Regions from separate parts of the Streptomyces sp. NPDC006197 genome, predicted to be linked through region 3. Evidence: predicted binding sites of a transcription regulator. Region 3 holds the regulator's gene; each other region holds the start of a gene.
What was found. The regulator HrcA, encoded in region 3, represses chaperone genes, less so after heat shock. The targets are predictions, from matches to a motif close to TTNGCACTCNGNNNNNCNGAGTGCNAA.
Positions count from the first base shown of each region.

Region 1: the regulator HrcA is predicted to act here: its motif matches at 2,281-2,307, upstream of groES (co-chaperone GroES).
Region 2: the regulator HrcA is predicted to act here: its motif matches at 3,450-3,476, upstream of groL (chaperonin GroEL).

Region 1 is NZ_JBEXSZ010000017.1:26,828-33,196, forward strand. Features, by position in the region: gene ABZ318_RS07910 (ester cyclase) at 1-60, shown strand, start outside; gene groL (chaperonin GroEL) at 125-1,753, opposite strand; gene groES (co-chaperone GroES) at 1,873-2,181, opposite strand; gene ABZ318_RS07925 (hypothetical protein) at 2,328-2,612, opposite strand; gene ABZ318_RS07930 (polysaccharide deacetylase family protein) at 2,609-3,529, opposite strand; gene ABZ318_RS07935 (class I SAM-dependent methyltransferase) at 3,660-4,850, shown strand; gene ABZ318_RS07940 (hypothetical protein) at 4,789-5,454, opposite strand; gene ABZ318_RS07945 (polysaccharide deacetylase family protein) at 5,503-6,351, opposite strand.
Region 2 is NZ_JBEXSZ010000068.1:28,358-34,726, reverse strand. Features, by position in the region: gene ABZ318_RS21735 (glucosyl-3-phosphoglycerate synthase) at 1-772, opposite strand, end outside; SAM riboswitch class I at 922-1,120, shown strand; gene thrC (threonine synthase) at 1,114-2,421, shown strand; gene ABZ318_RS21725 (MoaD/ThiS family protein) at 2,436-2,714, shown strand; gene ABZ318_RS21720 (cold-shock protein) at 3,104-3,307, shown strand; gene groL (chaperonin GroEL) at 3,643-5,271, shown strand; gene ABZ318_RS21710 (SRPBCC domain-containing protein) at 5,397-5,870, shown strand; gene ABZ318_RS21705 (class I SAM-dependent methyltransferase) at 5,884-6,369, opposite strand, start outside.
Region 3 is NZ_JBEXSZ010000091.1:8,515-14,883, forward strand. Features, by position in the region: gene ABZ318_RS25510 (nitronate monooxygenase) at 1-550, opposite strand, end outside; gene dnaJ (molecular chaperone DnaJ) at 636-1,775, opposite strand; gene hrcA (heat-inducible transcriptional repressor HrcA) at 1,776-2,795, opposite strand; gene ABZ318_RS25525 (MBL fold metallo-hydrolase) at 2,944-3,672, shown strand; gene ABZ318_RS25530 (DUF3097 domain-containing protein) at 3,773-4,579, shown strand; gene hemW (radical SAM family heme chaperone HemW) at 4,894-6,135, opposite strand; gene ABZ318_RS25540 (long-chain fatty acid--CoA ligase) at 6,175-6,369, opposite strand, start outside.

The sequences.
Region 1 (6,369 bases), on a different contig from region 3:
GGCTGGTGGCAGTACGACCTGCTCGGGCTCATGGAACAGCTCGGAGCCGTGGAGGCGTGAGAAAACACCGAGGCCCGGTGCTCCCGCGACGGGAGCACCGGGCCTCGGCTACGGGCTACAGGCCTCAGTGGGAGTGGCCGTGACCGTGGCCGTGGCCGTGGTCCGCCGGCTCCTCTTCCTTCTTCTCCACCACGAGGGTCTCGGTGGTGAGGAGGAGGGAGGCGATCGAGGCGGCGTTCTCCAGAGCGGAGCGCGTCACCTTCACCGGGTCGATGACGCCGGCCTTGACCAGGTCGCCGTACTCGCCGGTCGCGGCGTTGAAGCCGTTGCCCTTCTCCAGCTCCGCCACCTTCGAGGTGATGACGTAGCCCTCGAGGCCGGCGTTCTCGGCGATCCAGCGCAGCGGCTCGACGGCGGCGCGGCGGACGACGGCGACACCGGTGGCCTCGTCGCCGGTCTTGTCGAGGTTGCCCTCGAGGACCTTGACGGCGTGGACGAGCGCGGAGCCACCACCGGAGACGATGCCCTCCTCGACCGCGGCGCGGGTCGCGGAGATGGCGTCCTCCAGACGGTGCTTCTTCTCCTTCAGCTCCACCTCGGTGGCGGCGCCGACCTTGATCACGCAGACGCCGCCGGCGAGCTTCGCGAGGCGCTCCTGGAGCTTCTCGCGGTCCCAGTCGGAGTCCGTGGACTCGATCTCGGCCTTGATCTGGTTGACGCGGCCCGCGACGTCCTCGGAGTTGCCGCCACCGTCGACGATGGTGGTGTCGTCCTTGGTGATGGTCACGCGGCGGGCGGTGCCCAGCACGTCGAGACCGGCCTGGTCGAGCTTGAGGCCGACCTCCTCGGCGATGACGGTGGCACCGGTGAGGGTGGCCATGTCGCCGAGCATCGCCTTGCGGCGGTCACCGAAGCCGGGGGCCTTGACGGCCACGGCGTTGAAGGTGCCACGGATCTTGTTGACGACGAGGGTGGAGAGGGCCTCGCCCTCGACGTCCTCGGCGATGATCAGGAGCGGCTTGCTGGCGCCGGCCTGGATGACCTTCTCCAGGATGGGCAGCAGGTCCTGGATCGAGGAGATCTTGCCCTGGTGGATCAGGATGTACGGGTCGTCGAGGACGGCCTCCATGCGCTCCTGGTCGGTCACCATGTAGGGGGACAGGTAGCCCTTGTCGAAGGCCATGCCCTCGGTGAAGTCGAGCTCCAGGCCGAAGGTGTTGGACTCCTCGACGGTGATGACACCGTCCTTGCCGACCTTGTCCATCGCCTCGGCGATGAGCTCGCCGACCTGCTGGTCCTGCGCGGAGAGCGCGGCGACGGCGGCGATGTCGGACTTGTCGTCGATCGGGCGCGCGGTGGCCAGGAGCTCCTCGGAGACGGCCTTGACGGCGGCGTCGATGCCCTTCTTCAGGGCGGCCGGGGAGGCGCCGGCGGCGACGTTGCGCAGACCCTCGCGGACCAGGGCCTGGGCGAGCACGGTGGCGGTGGTGGTGCCGTCACCCGCGATGTCGTTGGTCTTGGTCGCCACCTCCTTCACGAGCTGGGCGCCGAGGTTCTCGTACGGGTCCTCGATCTCGACCTCGCGGGCGATCGTGACACCGTCGTTGGTGATGGTGGGGGCGCCGAACTTCTTGTCGATGACGACGTTGCGGCCCTTGGGGCCGATCGTCACCTTCACCGTGTCGGCAAGCTTGTTGACGCCGCGCTCAAGGGCGCGACGGGCGTCCTCGTCGAACTTCAGGATCTTCGCCATGGGAGCGGTTCAGCCCTCTCGGAATCGGGTGGAACGAACCGCGCCCCGGGGCGCCTGGGAAAGGGGCCTCGGGGCGCAGCTCAAAGCATCTGCTTCAGGTACTTCGGTACTTCGGAGAATTACTTCTCGACGATCGCGAGCACGTCGCGAGCCGAGAGGACGAGGTACTCCTCGCCGCTGTACTTCACCTCGGTGCCGCCGTACTTGCTGTACAGCACGATGTCGCCGGTCTTGACGTCGAGCGGCAGACGCTCGCCGTTCTCGAAGCGGCCCGGGCCCACGGCCAGGACGACGCCCTCCTGGGGCTTCTCCTTGGCGGTGTCCGGAATGACCAGGCCAGAGGCGGTGGTCTGCTCGGCGTCGAGCGGCTGGACCACAATGCGGTCCTCGAGCGGCTTGATGGCAACCTTGGAGCTGGTGGTCGTCACGATCCGACCTCCCCCTTCGGAGATCTCACGGGGTTAACTGTCTGAGGTGGCGACCAGGTGGATCCGTCGTCGCGGGTGCCGGACCTGCCCGTCGCTGTGTTGGCACTCTCCAGTGGGGAGTGCCAGAGCCGAGACTATGACCGCGATTAGCACTCGGTCAAGCGGAGTGCCAATTCATCGTCCCGTGGCGTGACCGTACGGGGCGCCCGGGCCCCTTCGCAGCGCTTCGCGTCCACCGCCGCCCGTACGTGCTGGACCGGCGAGGGGCGGGGACGCACCTGCTCCGCCGCCTTCCGGCCGAGCCGCTCGATCGGGTCGACCGAGGAGGCGCAGGCCGGGAGGGCGAGGAGCGCGCCCGTCACGGCGAGGGCGGCGACCCACCTCGTACGCGGCCTCCTCGTACGCGGCCCCTTCGTACGTGGTCCTCTCATACGTAGTCCTCGAGTTTCGCCACCGCGTACCCCTTGGACGTGATCACGTTCATCACACGGCGGATCATGTCCGGCATGGTGCCCTTCCAGTCCTCCTTGCCGCGGAAATGGGTGAGCACGATGTCGCCGGGGTGCAGGTCCCGGTCCCACTCGCGCCACTCCATGTGGTCGGGGAAGGCCTCGGCGGCCCAGAGCGGGACGGCCTTGACGCCGCAGCTCTTCGCGGCGCGCAGGGTGTCCTCGTTGTAGTTGCCGTACGGCGGGCGGAAGAGCGGGGGCCGCTTGCCGAACCGCTTCTCCATGACGTCCTGCATGCCGCAGATCTCGTGCTTCTGCTCGCCGTACGAGAGTGCGGGCAGGTAGCGGTGGTGGAGGGTGTGGTTGTGCAGGGAGACGCCGGACTCCTGCGACTTCTGCATCTTCGCGAAGTAGCCGTAGTCGTCCTTGACGACGTAGTCGCTGAGGAAGGCGCTGTAGGGGATCCGCAGCTCCTTCATCATCGTGAGCAGCCGGGGGTCCTTCTCCGCGCCGTCGTCGATCGTCAGGAAGACGACCTTCTGCTTGGTCGGCACGGTGGTGAAGACGGGCGGCAGCCCCTCTCCGTCCGTCTCGAAGCCCTTGCGGGTGGTGATCTTCGGCTTGACGGCGGGCGGGGCGGGCGCTTCGAGCGGGGGTTTGGCGAGGCCCCACTTCTTGGCGGCGAGCACGCGGGCGGCGCGCCGCGCGCGGACCCTCTCGACGTACGCGTTGAGGGCGCCGGCGACCGGGCCCCGCTGTCCGGCGGCGGCGGGGGCGGGTGCGGGTGCGCCGCGCTCGGGTTCGGCACTGCCGGAGCAGGCCGTGGCGGCGGAGGCGAGGGCGGCCACGGCGAGCGCCGCCCCGAGCGTCCGGCGGGAGCGGTGCACACCCTTTGCCATCATCTGATCCTTTTGTCGTACGAGCTGCATGGCGCCGCATCCTGTCAGCGCGGGGCCCCTTCCGAGCCACGACACCGCCGTACCGCACCCACCGTCCCCCGGGCGGCCCACAGGCGCCCTGGGGCGCAGAATGGGGCGGGTGACCGACCTCGCCTCCTTCGCCGCCCTGCTCACCCCCGAGGGGCAGACGCTCCTCGCCGCCCTGCGCGACTACGACCCCGCCCAGGAGCTGGCGGTCGCCTCCCGGCTGCGCCGCGACCACCCCGCCGAACTCGTCACCGCGGCCCTCGGCCAGGCGCGGCTGCGGCAGCGGGCGGTGGCGAAGTTCGGCGCCGAGGACGCGTACCGGATGTACTTCACGCCCAACGGCGTCGAGCAGTCGACCCGCGCCTCGGTCGGCACGTACCGGGCGGCCCGGCTCAAGGCGCTCGGCGTCCGCGGCGTCGCGGACCTCTGCTCCGGGATCGGCGGCGACGCGATCGCCCTGGCCCGCGCCGGGATCTCCGTCCTCGCCGTCGACCGGGACCCGCTGACCGCCGAGGCGGTCCGGGCCAACGCGGCGGCGCTCGGCCTCGCGGAGCTGATCGAGGTGCGGTGCGCGGACGTGACCGAGATCGACACGAGCCCGTACGACGCGGTCTTCGTCGACCCGGCGCGGCGCGGCGGCCGGGGCAGGATCTTCGACCCCGAGGCGTACTCCCCGCCGCTCTCCTGGGCGATCGACGCGGCCCGCCGGGCGCCGCACGCCGCCCTGAAGGTGGCGCCGGGCATCCCGCACGAGGCGGTCCCCGAGGAGGCCGAGGCCGAGTGGATCTCGGACGGCGGGGACGTGAAGGAGGCCGTGCTCTGGTTCGGCACGGAGCCGGGCGCCCGCCGGGCCACGCTGCTGCCCTCCGGCGCCGGGCTCACCGGCCGGGGGCTGCCCGATCCGGCGGTCCGCCCGGTCGGCCGCTATCTGTACGAGCCGGACGGCGCCGTGATCCGCGCGCATCTCGTCGCCGAGGTGGCCCAGGAGCTGGACGGCGGCCTGATCGACGAGACGATCGCGTACGTGACGGCGGACGCGCTCGTCCCCACCCCGTACGCCGCCGCGTACGAGATCACCGACGAACTCCCCTTCAACCTGAAGAAGTTGAAGGCCCTGCTGCGGGAGCGCGAAGTCGGCACCCTCACCGTGAAGAAGCGCGGTTCGGCGGTCGAACCCGAGGAGATCCGCCGCAAGGTGAAGCCGAAGGGCCCCCACGCGGCGACGGTGCTGCTCACTCGGGTCGCGGGAGCCCCGACGATGCTGATCGGCCGGCCCGCGGGCGGTGGGCGGTGAGCCGCACCGCGAAGCGGTAGTGGCCGACGGCCTTCGCCAGGCCGGTCAGCCCCGTGACCCAGAGGATCAGGGCGACGCCCATGCCGTACGCGACCAGGCCGTAACCGTCGTCGCGGGTGGCGGCCGCCGGGACGGCGAAGCCCAGCCACAGGCCGGTCCCGCACATCGCGGCGGACAGCAGCAGCCAGCAGACGCTGAGGAGGGGAGCGCGCAGCCGGGCGTCCGTCGGGCCGTGCCGGTCGAGGACCGCCCACAGCACGAGGCGCTCACGGACGGTCCGGTCGCGCCGCAGGCTGCGGACGGTCAGCCACACGGCCGGGACGAGGATCCCGATGCCGGGGACCGCCGCGAGGACCCCGAGCATCGTCGTCATCGGGTCGGGGAGCGGCGCGCCGATCTCGATGAGCAGCACGCCGATCAGCGACCAGCCCAGTTCGAGCAGGAGGAACCAGACAAGGAACAGCGCGAGCCGCCCGCCGCCGAGCAGCCGCCTGCCGAGTTCGTCGAGCGCCAGCGCCCGGTCGGCGAGCCGCGCCTCCCGGTCGGGCCAGCTCTGGAGCTCGGCGGGCGGGGGCGGAGGAGGGAGCGGGGTACGCGGGGACATGCCAGCACCCTAAGGCGCGCCTCGCCGAAACGATTGACCCGGTGGGCCTCAGACGTAGTCCTCCAGGCGCGCCACCGTGAACCCCTGCTCCTGGATCTTCCGCAGCAGGGTCGCCGTCATCTCGGTCATCGTCCGGCCCTTGAGCTCGGACGGGCCCCGGAAGTGGGCCAGGATGATGTCGCCGGGGTGCAGCTTCCGGTCGCCGCGCTGGTACTGCATGTTCTTGATCTGCATGGACTCGCGCCACAGCACGATCGCGTCGAGACCGCACTCCCCCGCCGCCGCGCGCGTGGCCTCGTTCCAGTTGCCGTACGGCGGCCGGAAGAGCCGCGGGGTCGTGCCGTACCGCTGCTTCAGCTTCGTCTGCTGGCCGCAGATCTCCCGGCGCTGGGCCTCCGGGGAGAGGGTGCGCAGGTCGGGGTGGGTGAGGGTGTGGTTGGCGAGGCCGTGGCCCTGGGCGACGAGCGGCGCGAAGTACGGGTAGTCGGCGCGGATGGCGGCGTCCGTGAGGAACATCGTGACCGGGACCTTGAGGTCCTTCATCATCCGGACGAACTCGGGGTCCTTCTCGGCCCCGTCGTCGATCGTGATGAAGACGATCTTCTCGTGGGTGGGGATCTCGCTGATGACGGGCACCGGTCCGCCGGCCGCGCGGACCACGGGCTTGGCCGCGGGCGGGGCGGGCGGGGCGGCGAAGGGCTTCAGACCCCATCTCCGGTACGCGGCGGCAGCGGCGGCTCCCGGGGCTTCGGGCGCCTTGCGTCCGGCTTCCCTGGTGGGCGCGGTGGACGGGGAAGCCGTCGGGGCGGGGGCGGCTTCCGGCTTCTCCGTCGTGCAGCCGGTCACCAGGAGGGCGACGGCGGTCAGGGCCGCCCACAGCGCGATCGTCTTCTTCACACGCTGTGGGATGCCCGA
Region 2 (6,369 bases), on a different contig from region 3:
GCCCGTCCTGGTGCCGGTGCTTGCGCACCCCCACGTCCACCTGTGCGAGCGCGTCCAGGCCCACCGTGTGCAGGGCGTCCACGAGCAGGCCCAGCTCCACTCCGTAACCGACGGGGAACGGGAGGCGCTCAAGGAGCGAGCGGCGTGCCGCGTACTCGCCGCCGAGGGGCTGCACGAAGCCGGCCAGCCGCGGCCAGTGGAGGTTGAGCAGCGGGCGGGCCACCAGCTCCGTCACCCTGCCGCCCTGGCCCGGAGTCCTGCCGGAGGCGAGCCCGTCGAGTTCGGTGCCGAAGGGGCGGTCGTACATCGCCTTCACGAAGTCGACGTCCGGGTCGGTGAGGAGCGGGCCCACGATCCCCGTCACGAAGTCCGCCGAGAAGTCCCGCAGGTCCGCGTCGACGAAGCACACGACGTCCCCGCTCGTCACCATCAGCGACCGCCACAGGACCTCGCCCTTGCCGGGCACGGCCGGTATCCGGGGGAGTATCGAGTCCCGCGCGACCACCCGCGCGCCGGCGGCCGCGGCCACCTCCGCCGTGCGGTCCGTGGAACCCGAGTCGATCACCACCAGCTCGTCGACGAGCGGCACCGCCTCCGTCATCAGCTCGCGGCGGATCACGGCGACGATGTCCCCGACCGTCGCCTCCTCGTTCAGCGCCGGCAGGACGACGCTGACCTTCGTGTTCCGCTTGGCGGCGAGGATCCGCTCCAGCGGCCTGTCCGCCACGGACCAGGACCGCCGGTCCAGCCAGCGCTCCACCTCTTCCAGCACCTGATCTCCATCTCGCGGTTCGGACGGCCGGTCCACGCCTCCGGGCCTTCGGTTACAGTCTTGAACAACGCGGATGCCCGATGCACGTCGGGGTGCCGCCCGCGTCGGAGCGCAGGAACGAAAGTCCACCGCGCTTCACAATCGAATACCGCTCATCCAGAGGGGCAGAGGGAAACGGCCCGTTGAAGCCCCGGCAACCCTCCAGTCGGTTTGTCTCGCCCACCCGTCTCCCGGCCACCACCCCTAGTGGTGTCCTGACGGACGCAGCTTGTTTGCGCGAGGTCCCCGGCTAGGGAAGGTGCCAAATCCGTCTCATGGCGAAAAATTCGTCAATGGGAAAGATGAGGAGAAAGGGCCTCGCCTCCATGGCTGTACAGACCGCTACCCCCGCCACCGTCGACCTCGGTCCCGCGTCCGGACTCTCCTGTCGCGAATGCGGTGAGGTCTTCCCGCTCGGCCCGATCTTCGCCTGCGAACTCTGTTTCGGACCGCTCGAAGTCGCGTACGAGCTTCCCACCGGCGACCCCGAGGCGCTGCGCAAGCAGATCGAGGCCGGCCCCGCCAACATCTGGCGCTACGCCCCGCTGCTGCCCGTCCCCGCCGACGTCGCCGAGAAGCCGAACCTGAACCCCGGCTGGACCAAGCTCGTCCAGGCCGACAACCTCGCCCGCGAGATCGGCGTCGCCCCCGGCAAGCTCTTCGTCAAGGACGACTCCGGCAACCCGACCCACTCCTTCAAGGACCGGGTCGTCGCCCAGGCCCTCGAAGCCGCCCGCGCCTTCGGCTTCACCACCCTCTCCTGCTCCTCCACCGGCAACCTGGCCGGCGCCGTCGGCGCCGCCGCCGCCCGCGCCGGCTTCCGCTCCTGCGTGTTCATCCCGCACGACCTGGAGCAGGGCAAGGTCGTCATGGCCGGTGTCTACGGCGGTGACCTCGTCGCCATCGAGGGCAACTACGACGACGTCAACCGCTTCTGCTCGGAGCTCATCGGCGACCCGCTCGGCGAGGGCTGGGGCTTCGTGAACGTCAACCTCCGCCCGTACTACGGCGAGGGCTCCAAGACGCTCGCGTACGAGATCTGCGAGCAGCTCGGCTGGGTCATCCCCGACCAGCTCGTCATCCCGATCGCCTCCGGCTCCCAGCTCACGAAGATCGACAAGGGTCTGCAGGAGCTCATCAAGCTGGGCCTCGTCGAGGACAAGCCGTACAAGATCTTCGGCGCCCAGGCCGAGGGCTGCTCCCCGGTCTCCGCCGCCTTCAAGGCCGGCCACGACGTCGTCCGGCCGCAGAAGCCGAACACCATCGCCAAGTCGCTCGCCATCGGCAACCCGGCCGACGGCCCCTACGTCCTCGACATCGCCCGCCGGACCGGCGGCGCCGTGGAGGACGTGAACGACGAGCAGGTCGTGGACGCGATCAAGCTCCTCGCGCAGACCGAGGGCATCTTCGCGGAGACCGCGGGCGGCGTGACCGTCGGCGTGACGAAGAAGCTCGTCGAGGCGGGTCTGATCGACCCGGACCTCACCACCGTCGTCCTCAACACCGGCGACGGACTCAAGACCCTGGACGCGGTGGCCGACACCTCTCAGGCGACCGCCACCATCCGCCCGAGCCTGGACGCGTTCCGCGACGCCGGCCTGGCGCTCTGAAAGGTTACGAACACATGGCCGTGAACGTCCGCATCCCCACCATCCTCCGCACCTACACGGGCGGCCAGGCCGAGGTCCAGGCCGAGGGCGCGACCCTCGCCGAGGTCATCGCCGACCTGGAGAAGAACCACACGGGCATCGCCGCCCGCGTCCTGGACGACCAGGGCAAGCTGCGCCGCTTCGTCAACGTCTACGTGAACGACGACGACGTGCGCTTCGAGCAGGGCCTGGAGACGGCCACCCCGGCCGGCGCGGGCGTCTCGATCATCCCGGCCGTCGCCGGAGGCTGCTGAGCCTTACCAGTCAGTACGAATTGCCCCTTCCGCGCGATAAGCGGAAGGGGCAATTCTGCATGGTTGAGCGCGGTAGAGTTGGGGAAGTCCCCTCCGCTGCTCATGCCAGACGCATATGAGAATGCGTCTCCGCGCGACAAGAAGCAGCCAAAGTGCGTGCGCGTTGTGTACCTTCTGCACGCTTTGCCGGGCCCGACTTGCCCCGTGATCCAGGGGATTCTCCCCAATTCCCCTTTCCGCCATGCCCAGAATTCTCGGTCGAATGGCCTGTTGCAGAGGGCAGTTGGGCAGATACATTCAGCCGCGGTCGACGCGTTCCGGCGCAGAGGTCTGACCCGGGTCCGCGAAGTGCGGGTCCCGCGCAAGGGCCAGTAATAGGGGAGTTAGGCATGGCTCAGGGCACCGTCAAGTGGTTCAACGCGGAGAAGGGCTACGGCTTCATCGCGGTAGACGGTGGTGCGGATGTTTTCGTCCACTACAGCGCGATCCAGATGGATGGCTACCGCAGCCTCGAAGAGGGCCAGCGGGTCGAGTTCGAGATCTCGCAGGGCCAGAAGGGTCCGCAGGCGGACATGGTCAAGCTCGCCGTCTGAGCGCGGCGCGATCGGCCACCGACGCAACGCCGTCGAGGGGTCCGCATCCCTGAGGGGATGCGGACCCCTCGCGCGTTCCCGGCCCTCCCTCGGTCCACCTCTGGATCCACCCCCTGATCCACCTCCCGAAACTCGAGAGTCGCTTGCACTCTCATAGGGCGAGTGCTAATCATTGGCGTTAGCACTCGGAAGGTGAGAGTGCTACGAGGATCGGGCAGACGAGGCCGCCGGCCGGGTGGGGCAAGGAACCACGCGGAGTCGCGGAGGCCGTCCGTCGCGGGCGTCGGCGCGGTCCTGGAGCGTTATCCACCCCATGTCCGGGAGGACCACTTCACATGGCCAAGATCATCGCGTTCGACGAGGAGGCCCGGCGCGGTCTCGAGCGCGGCATGAACCAGCTCGCTGACGCCGTCAAGGTCACCCTCGGCCCCAAGGGCCGCAACGTCGTCCTCGAGAAGAAGTGGGGTGCCCCCACGATCACCAACGATGGTGTCTCCATCGCCAAGGAGATCGAGCTCGAGGACCCGTACGAGAAGATCGGCGCCGAGCTGGTCAAGGAAGTCGCCAAGAAGACGGACGACGTCGCCGGCGACGGTACGACCACCGCCACCGTCCTCGCCCAGGCGCTCGTCCGCGAGGGCCTCCGCAACGTCGCCGCCGGTGCCAACCCGATGGCCCTCAAGCGCGGCATCGAGAAGGCCGTCGAGGCCGTCTCCGGCGCCCTGCTCGAGCAGGCGAAGGATGTCGAGACCAAGGAGCAGATCGCTTCCACGGCCTCCATCTCCGCCGCCGACACCCAGATCGGCGAGCTCATCGCCGAGGCGATGGACAAGGTCGGCAAGGAAGGCGTCATCACCGTCGAGGAGTCCCAGACCTTCGGTCTGGAGCTGGAGCTCACCGAGGGCATGCGCTTCGACAAGGGCTACATCTCGGCGTACTTCGCCACCGACATGGAGCGCATGGAGGCGTCGCTCGACGACCCCTACCTCCTGATCGTCAACTCCAAGATCTCCTCCGTGAAGGACCTGCTCCCGCTCCTGGAGAAGGTCATGCAGTCGGGCAAGCCGCTGCTGATCATCGCCGAGGACGTCGAGGGCGAGGCCCTGTCGACCCTGGTCGTCAACAAGATCCGCGGCACCTTCAAGTCCGTCGCCGTCAAGGCCCCGGGCTTCGGCGACCGCCGCAAGGCGATGCTGAACGACATCGCCATCCTCACGGGCGGCACGGTCATCTCCGAGGAGGTCGGCCTCAAGCTCGAGAACGCCGGCCTGGACCTGCTGGGCCGCGCCCGCAAGGTCGTCATCACCAAGGACGAGACCACCATCGTCGACGGTGCCGGTGACAGCGACCAGGTCGCCGGTCGCGTGAACCAGATCCGCGCCGAGATCGAGAACTCCGACTCGGACTACGACCGCGAGAAGCTCCAGGAGCGCCTTGCGAAGCTGGCCGGCGGCGTGGCCGTCATCAAGGCCGGTGCCGCGACCGAGGTCGAGCTCAAGGAGCGCAAGCACCGCATCGAGGACGCCGTTCGCAACGCGAAGGCGGCCGTCGAGGAGGGCATCGTCGCCGGCGGTGGCGTGGCCCTGCTCCAGGCGTCGAACGTCTTCGAGAAGCTCGAGGCCGACCTGTCGGGCGACGAGGCCACGGGTGCGAACATCGTGAAGCTGGCCCTCGAGGCCCCGCTGAAGCAGATCGCCGTCAACGCCGGCCTCGAGGGCGGCGTCGTGGCGGAGAAGGTCCGCAACCTGCCCGTCGGCCACGGCCTGAACGCCGCGACCAACGAGTACGTCGACCTCATCGCCGAGGGCATCATCGACCCGGCCAAGGTCACGCGCTCCGCGCTGCAGAACGCCGCGTCGATCGCCGCGCTGTTCCTCACCACCGAGGCCGTCATCGCCGACAAGCCGGAGAAGGCCGCCGCGCCGGCCGGCGGCGGCATGCCGGGCGGTGACATGGACTTCTGATCCTGACGGATCGGCAGTCCATCGCTGAACGCGAACGAGGGCGGCACCCCCTGGTGGGGGTGCCGCCCTCGGGCGTTCGGCGGATGCTGGAAGGGGCGGGACTCCCCCGGGAAGGGATCGGAACCATGGTCACCCTCCTCACGACGCCGGCCGATCGCGAACTGGTCGTCACCCGCACGTTCGACGCCCCGCCGGCCCGCGTCTGGGAGGCCTGGACCCGGCCCGAGCACGTACGGGAGTGGTACGGGGGAGCCGGGCTGACCACGTCCGTCGTCGACATCGACCTGCGGGTGGGCGGCGCCTGGCGCTGGGGCCAGACCGGGCCGGGCGGTCAGGAGATCGTCTTCTCCGGCACGTACGAGGACGTCGTCCCGGCGGAGCGGCTCGACTACACGGAGGTCTTCGAGCAGATGCCGGACGCCGGGCACGTCCGCGTGACCCTCACCTTCGACGCGACCCCCGACGGCGGCACGGCCCTGACCAGCACCTCCTTCTGGCCCTCGAACGAGATCCGGGACCAGGCGCTGGCGGCGGGCATGGAGGCGGGGGTGAGGGAGCAGTACGACCGGCTGGCGGAGCACCTGGAGGGGATGCGGTGAGCCCCCGGCGGGGTCAGCGCCGGAAGAGGGCCGTCCAGAGGAAGGACTCGCCGAAGACCGGGGAGTCGGCGGTCTGCGCGTGCATGCGGCGCAGCTCGATCTCCGTGAGGTGGGCGAAGATCGCGCGGAGCGAGGTGTCGGTGTAGGCGAGTCCGCCCTCCAGGCGGCCCTTCCGGTAGAACTCGGCGTCCGGGAGCTCGGAGCCCATGCCGCCCTCGCCGGCCGCGAACGCGGTGAGCGCGAAGTGGCCGCCGGGGGCGAGGACGCGGTCGAGGAGGGCGAGGTAGGTGACGCGGCGGTGCGGGGGCAGGTGGTGGAAGCAGCCGGAGTCGTAGACGAGGTCGTACGGCCCGTCGAGGGGCGCGGTGAAGGCGTCGCCGCACAGGAACCGGACGTTCTCGGCGCCCGTCTCGGCGGCCCGTTCCTCCGCCCAGGCGATCGCGGTGGGCGAGAGGTCGACCGCGGTCACGTCGAAGCCGCCCGAGGCGAGGTGGAGGGC
Region 3 (6,369 bases):
TGCCCTGGTGGCCGCCGGCCTCGACGCCCTGGACGCAGACGGCGTCGGCGCCGGCCCGCTGCGCGGCGAGGGCCTCGTCGGCGGAGGTGACGGTGACGATCGTGTACGTGCCGACGCGGTCGAAGGCGTGGAAGGTCTCCCTCGCGGGGCAGCCGAAGGTGAAGGAGACGACGGGGACCGGGTCCTCCAGGAGGATGGCCAGCTTGGCGTCGTAGGCGTCGTCGCGGGAGTCGTCGGTCTCGCCGAGCGGGGTGTCGTACCAGGTTGCCTCGCCCGCGAGCTGGTGGCGGTAGACCTCGACGGCGGCGGGGTCGGCGGGCCGCCCGTCCTGCGGCATGAAGAGGTTGACCCCGAAGGGGCGGGCGGTGAGCCCGCGCACCCGCTTGATCTCCTGGTACAGGCCTCCGGCCGTCTTGTACCCGGCGGCGAGGAAGCCGAGCGCCCCGGCCTCGCAGACGGCCCCGACGAGCTCGGGACAGGAGGCGCCACCCGCCATGGGGGCCTGCACGATCGGAAACCGAGAGAGATCGTTCAGTGCGGTGGTGGACATATGGGCATCGTGCCATGCCGCGGGGACGGACATGGAAAGGGGCGGTATCCATGAATGGATACCGCCCCTTTCCACACATACAGGCTTACCGCCCGTTGAACGCGTCCTTCAAGCGCGAGAACAACCCCTGCTGCCCCGGCTGGAACTGCCCCGTGGGGCGTTCCTCGCCGCGCAGCTTGGCCAGTTCGCGCAGGAGGCGCTCCTGCTCCGCGTCGAGCTTGTTCGGGGTCGTCACCTCGACGTGCACGATCAGGTCGCCCCGGCCGTTGCCCCGCAGGTGCGTGACGCCGCGCCCGTGCAGCGGGATCGACTGGCCGGACTGCGTGCCCGGGCGGATGTCGATCTCCTCGACGCCGTCGAGGGTCTGCAGCGGCACCTTGGTGCCGAGCGCGCCCGCCGTCATCGGGATGGTGACCGTGCAGTGCAGGTCGTCGCCGCGCCGCTGGAAGACCTCGTGCGGGGTCTCGTGGATCTCGACGTACAGGTCGCCGGCGGGGCCGCCGCCGGGGCCGACCTCGCCCTCGCCCGCGAGCTGGATGCGGGTGCCGTTGTCGACACCGGCCGGGATCTTGACCGTGAGGGTGCGGCGGGACCGCACGCGGCCGTCGCCGGCGCACTCGGGGCACGGCGTCGGGACGACCGTGCCGAAGCCCTGGCACTGCGGGCAGGGGCGGGAGGTCATGACCTGGCCGAGGAACGACCGGGTGACCTGGGAGACCTCGCCGCGGCCGCGGCACATGTCACAGGTCTGCGCGGAGGTGCCGGGCGCGGCACCCTCACCCGAACAGGTGGTGCAGACGACGGCCGTGTCGACCTGGATGTCCTTGGTGGTGCCGAAGGCCGCCTCGTTGAGGTCGATCTCCAGGCGGATCATGGCGTCCTGGCCGCGGCGGGTGCGCGAGCGCGGGCCGCGCTGCGAGGCCGTGCCGAAGAAGGCGTCCATGATGTCGGAGAAGTTGCCGAAGCCGCCCGCTCCGAAGCCGCCGCCCGCGCCACCTCCGCCGGAGGCCGAGAGCGGGTCGCCGCCGAGGTCGTAGACCTGCTTCTTCTGCGGGTCCGAGAGGACCTCGTAGGCGGCGTTGATCTCCTTGAAGCGTTCCTGCGTCTTCGGATCGGGATTGACGTCCGGGTGCAGCTCGCGCGCGAGCCTCCGGAAGGCCTTCTTGATCTCGTCCTGGGACGCGTCGCGGCGCACGCCGAGTACGGCGTAGTAGTCCGTGGCCACTTACGACTCCGCCAGGATCTGTCCGACGTAACGTGCCACTGCGCGTACCGCTCCCATCGTTCCGGGGTAGTCCATGCGGGTCGGTCCGACCACGCCGAGTTTGGCGACTGCCTCGCCGCCCGAACCGTAGCCGACCGAGACGACGGACGTGGAGCTCAGCCCCTCGTGGGCGTTCTCGTGCCCGATCCGTACGGTCATGCCCGATTCCTTGGCCTCGCCGAGCAGCTTGAGGAGCACGACCTGCTCCTCCAGGGCTTCCAGGACGGGCCTGATCATCAGGGGGAAGTCGTGTCCGAAGCGGGCGAGATTGGCGGTGCCGCCGATCATCAGCCGCTCCTCGTGCTCCTCGACGAGCGTTTCGAGGAGGGTCGCGAGCACGGTCGAGACCGTGGCGCGGTCCTCGGCCTCCTCGAAGGACTCCGGGAGGTCCTGCACCAGCTGCGGCACGTCGGCGAACCGGCGGCCGACGACCCGGCTGTTGAGCCGGGCCCTCAGGTCGGCGAGCGAGGTCTCGCCGAAGGGCGCGGGGCAGTCGACGACGCGCTGCTCGACCCGGCCGGTGTCCGTGATGAGGACGAGCATCAGGCGGGCGGGTGCCAGCGAGAGCAGCTCCACGTGCCGGACGGTCGAGCGGGTCAGCGAGGGGTACTGGACGACGGCGACCTGGCGGGTCAGCTGGGCCAGCAGTCGCACCGTACGCCCGACGACGTCGTCGAGGTCGACGGCTCCGTCGAGGAAGTTGTGGATGGCCCGCCGCTCGGGCGTCGACAGCGGCTTGACGCCGGCGAGCCGGTCGACGAAGAGGCGGTAGCCCTTGTCGGTCGGGATCCGGCCGGCGCTGGTGTGAGGCTGGGCGATGTACCCCTCCTCCTCCAGGACCGCCATGTCGTTGCGGACGGTGGCGGGCGACACGCCGAGCTTGTGGCGCTCGGTGAGCGCCTTGGAGCCGACCGGCTCCTCCGTCCCGACGTAGTCCTGGACGATGGCGCGCAGGACCTCGAGTCTGCGTTCGCTGAGCATCGTGCGCACCTCCAGCTGGCGTCGTCGTTCCGGTTGCTCCGCTTTTGGCACTCGCCCTGTCCGAGTGCCAGCGATCCCCCGGTCAGTGTACGGCGGCGGGCATCGCTCCTGGCAAGGAGGCGGCGCCCGCACCGGCTAGCGTCGCCCCATGGAGATGGATTGGGAAGCGTACGGATGGGAGCGGCTCCAGGACGGGGTGGGCCGGCGACGGCTGCCCGGCTGGGACGCCACGGTGGGGCTGGTCCTGGGCACACGGGCGGTTCTGCTGTACGACACGGGGTCCTCGCTCGCGGAGGGCGCCGAGCTGCGGGCACAGGTGGCGGCGCTCACGGGCGGCCGGAAGGTGACGCACATCGCACTCAGCCACCCCCACTTCGACCACGTCCTCGGCACGGCGGCCTTCGCCGGGGCGGAGGTCTTCGGCGCGGTGGGCTCGGACGAGCTCATGCGCGGGGCCAGGGCCCGGGAGGAGCTGTACGAGGACGCCGTACGGCAAGGGGTCGATCCGCGGGCGGCGACGGAGGCGACGGACGCCCTGGTGGCCCCCCGGCACGTGGTCACGGGCGAGTGGACGCTCGACCTGGGCGGCCGCCAGGTCCTCCTGGCGAACGTGGGCCCCGGCCACACGCGCCACGACCTGGCGCTCTGCGTCCCGGGCCCGCGCGAGATCGTCTTCTGCGGCGACCTGGTGGAGGAGTCGGGCGAGCCGCAGGCGGGCCCGGACGCGATCCCTTCCCGCTGGCCGGACGCCCTGGACCGGCTGCTCGCCCTGGGCGGCGAGGAGGCGGCGTACGTGCCGGGGCACGGGGCGGTGGTGGACGCCGCGTTCGTCCGGGCGCAGCGCGATGAACTGGCACGCCGCTTCGGCGTGGCATAACGTCGCCCAAATGCGTGGCCGCGTCCCGGACCTGACGCCGTCTCGGCCGCGCGCCCACGGAGGAGACCCCCTGCCGCCGCGCCCGGACGGAACGGAACCCATGCGCAGCTACAACCCGGACCTGACGCCGCCTTGGAAGAAGTCGGCGCCCGTCCCGGAGGTCCCGGCGGACCCCGACCTGGTCGTAGAAGAAGTCACCACGGGCTTCTGCGGGGCGGTGATCCGCTGCGAGGCGGGCACCGTGACCCTGGAGGACCGCTTCGGCAAGCACCGGGTCTTCCCGCTGGAACCGCGCGGCTTCCTCCTGGAGGGCAAGGTCGTGACCCTGGTCCGCCCGGCGTCCGGCGGGCCGGTGCGCCCCACCCGTACGGCCTCCGGCTCGATCGCGGTCCCGGGCGCACGCGCGCGCGTGGCACGGGCGGGCCGGATCTACGTCGAAGGCCGCCACGACGCGGAGCTCGTGGAGCGGGTCTGGGGCGACGACCTGCGGATCGAGGGCGTGGTCGTGGAGTACCTGGAGGGCGTCGACGACCTGCCGGCGATCGTCGCGGAGTTCGCCCCGGGGCCGGACGCCCGGCTCGGCGTCCTGGTGGACCACCTGGTCCCGGGCTCGAAGGAGTCGAGGATCGCCGCGCAGGTGACCTCCCCGGACGTCCTGGTCGTCGGCCACCCGTACATCGACGTCTGGGAGGCGGTGAAACCGTCCTCCCTGGGCATCCGCGCGTGGCCGCGGGTCCCCAGGGGCCAGGACTGGAAGACGGGCGTCTGCCAGGCCCTGGGCTGGCCCTCGGACAACACGGGCGCGGTCTGGCAGGCGATCCTCAAGCGCGTCCACTCCTACCGGGACCTGGAGCCGGAGCTGCTGGGCGCCGTGGAACACCTGATCGACCACGTGACGGCGCCGTAAGCCCCGCGGCGCAATCGCCCGCCCCCTGCCCCCCCGTGTGGGCGCGCCCGACGGGGCGGTGCTCCCCGCCCCCCGTGTGGGCAATCGTCCCGCTGGGGCGGGACGGGTGGGCACACGGGACGGCGCGCTCAGCGGCGCCTCCGCGTTCCGCGCCTGGACCCGCACCCCAGCGGCGGCGCACAACCCGGTGCGGGTCAGGGCGCAGGAGCCTCTGGCGCCGGCAAGGGGCGCCGTCCGTTGTGCCCACCCGTTCCGCCCCAGCGGAACGATTGCCCACAACGGAGGAGGCGCGGGCGGGCCCCGCGGACGGCCCCTCAGTCCACCAGGTCCCGCACCACCGCGTCCGCCAGCAAGCGCCCCCGCAGCGTCAGCACGGCCCGCCCGCCCGCGTAGGGCTCGGGCGCGAGGAGCCCGTCGGCCAAGGCGCGCTCGGCCGCGGCGAGGCCCTGAGGACGCAGGATGTCCAGCGGGCACCCCTCCCGCAGCCGCAGTTCGAGGAGCACCCGCTCCACCCGCCGGTCCTCGTCCGACAGCAGCTCCCGCCCGGCACCCGGCGACCGGCCGTCCGCGAGCGCCGCCGCGTACGCGCCGGGATGCTTCACGTTCCACCAGCGGACGCCGCCCACGTGGGAGTGCGCCCCGGGCCCGGCCCCCCACCAGTCGGCGCCGCGCCAGTACAGCTCGTTGTGGAGGCAGCGGCCGGCCTCGGAGGTGGCCCAGTTGGAGACCTCGTACCACTGGAAACCGGCCCCGGACAGCACGTCCTCCGCGATCAGGTAGCGGTCGGCGTGGACGTCGTCGTCGGTCATGGGCACCTCGCCGCGCCGGATCCGCCGCGCCAGCTGCGTACCCTCCTCGACGATCAGCGCGTAGGCGCTGACGTGATCCGGCCCGGCGCCGATCGCGGCCTCTAGCGAGGCCCGCCAGTCGTCGTCGGACTCCCCCGGCGTGCCGTAGATGAGATCGAGGTTGACGTGCTCGAACCCGGCGGCCCGCGCCTCGCCGACGCACGCCTCGGGCCGCCCGGGGGTGTGCGTACGGTCGAGGATCTTCAGGACGTGCTGCCGGGCGCTCTGCATGCCGAAGGAGATGCGGTTGAAGCCGCCGGCGCGCAGCTCGGCGAGGTAGGCGGGGTCGACGGAGTCCGGGTTGGCCTCCGTCGTCACCTCGGCGTCGTCCGCGAGCCCGAACTCGTCCCGGACGGCACCGAGCATCCGTACGAGGTCCCCGGCGGCGAGGAGCGTCGGGGTGCCGCCGCCGACGAAGACGGTGCGCACGGGCCGGGGGTCGTCGCCGAGGACCTTCCGGGCGAGGCGGATCTCCTCGACGACCTGCTCGGCGTAGTTGTCGCGGGAGGCGAGCACACCGCCCGTGCCGCGCAGCTCGCTCGCCGTGTACGTGTTGAAGTCGCAGTAGCCGCAGCGGGTCGCGCAGTACGGCACGTGCAGGTAGAACCCGAGCGGCCGCTCCCCGGCCCCTTCGAGGGCGTGCGGGGGCAGCGCCCCGTCGTCGGGAACGGACTCACCATCGGGCAGTACGGAAGGCATGGGTCCCATTGTCCCGTACTGCCCGGGGTGACGGTCCTGCGCCGCTGCTCAGGCCTCCCGCGACCCCGCGTACATCTCCTCGATGAGGTCCTTGTACTCCCGCTCGACGACCGGCCGCTTCAGCTTCAGCGACGGGGTGAGCTCGCCGTGCTCGATGTCGAGGTCGCGCGGCAGCAGGCGGAACTTTTTGATCGTCTGCCAGCGCTGGAGGCCCTCGTTGAGCCGGTCGACGTAGCCCTGGAT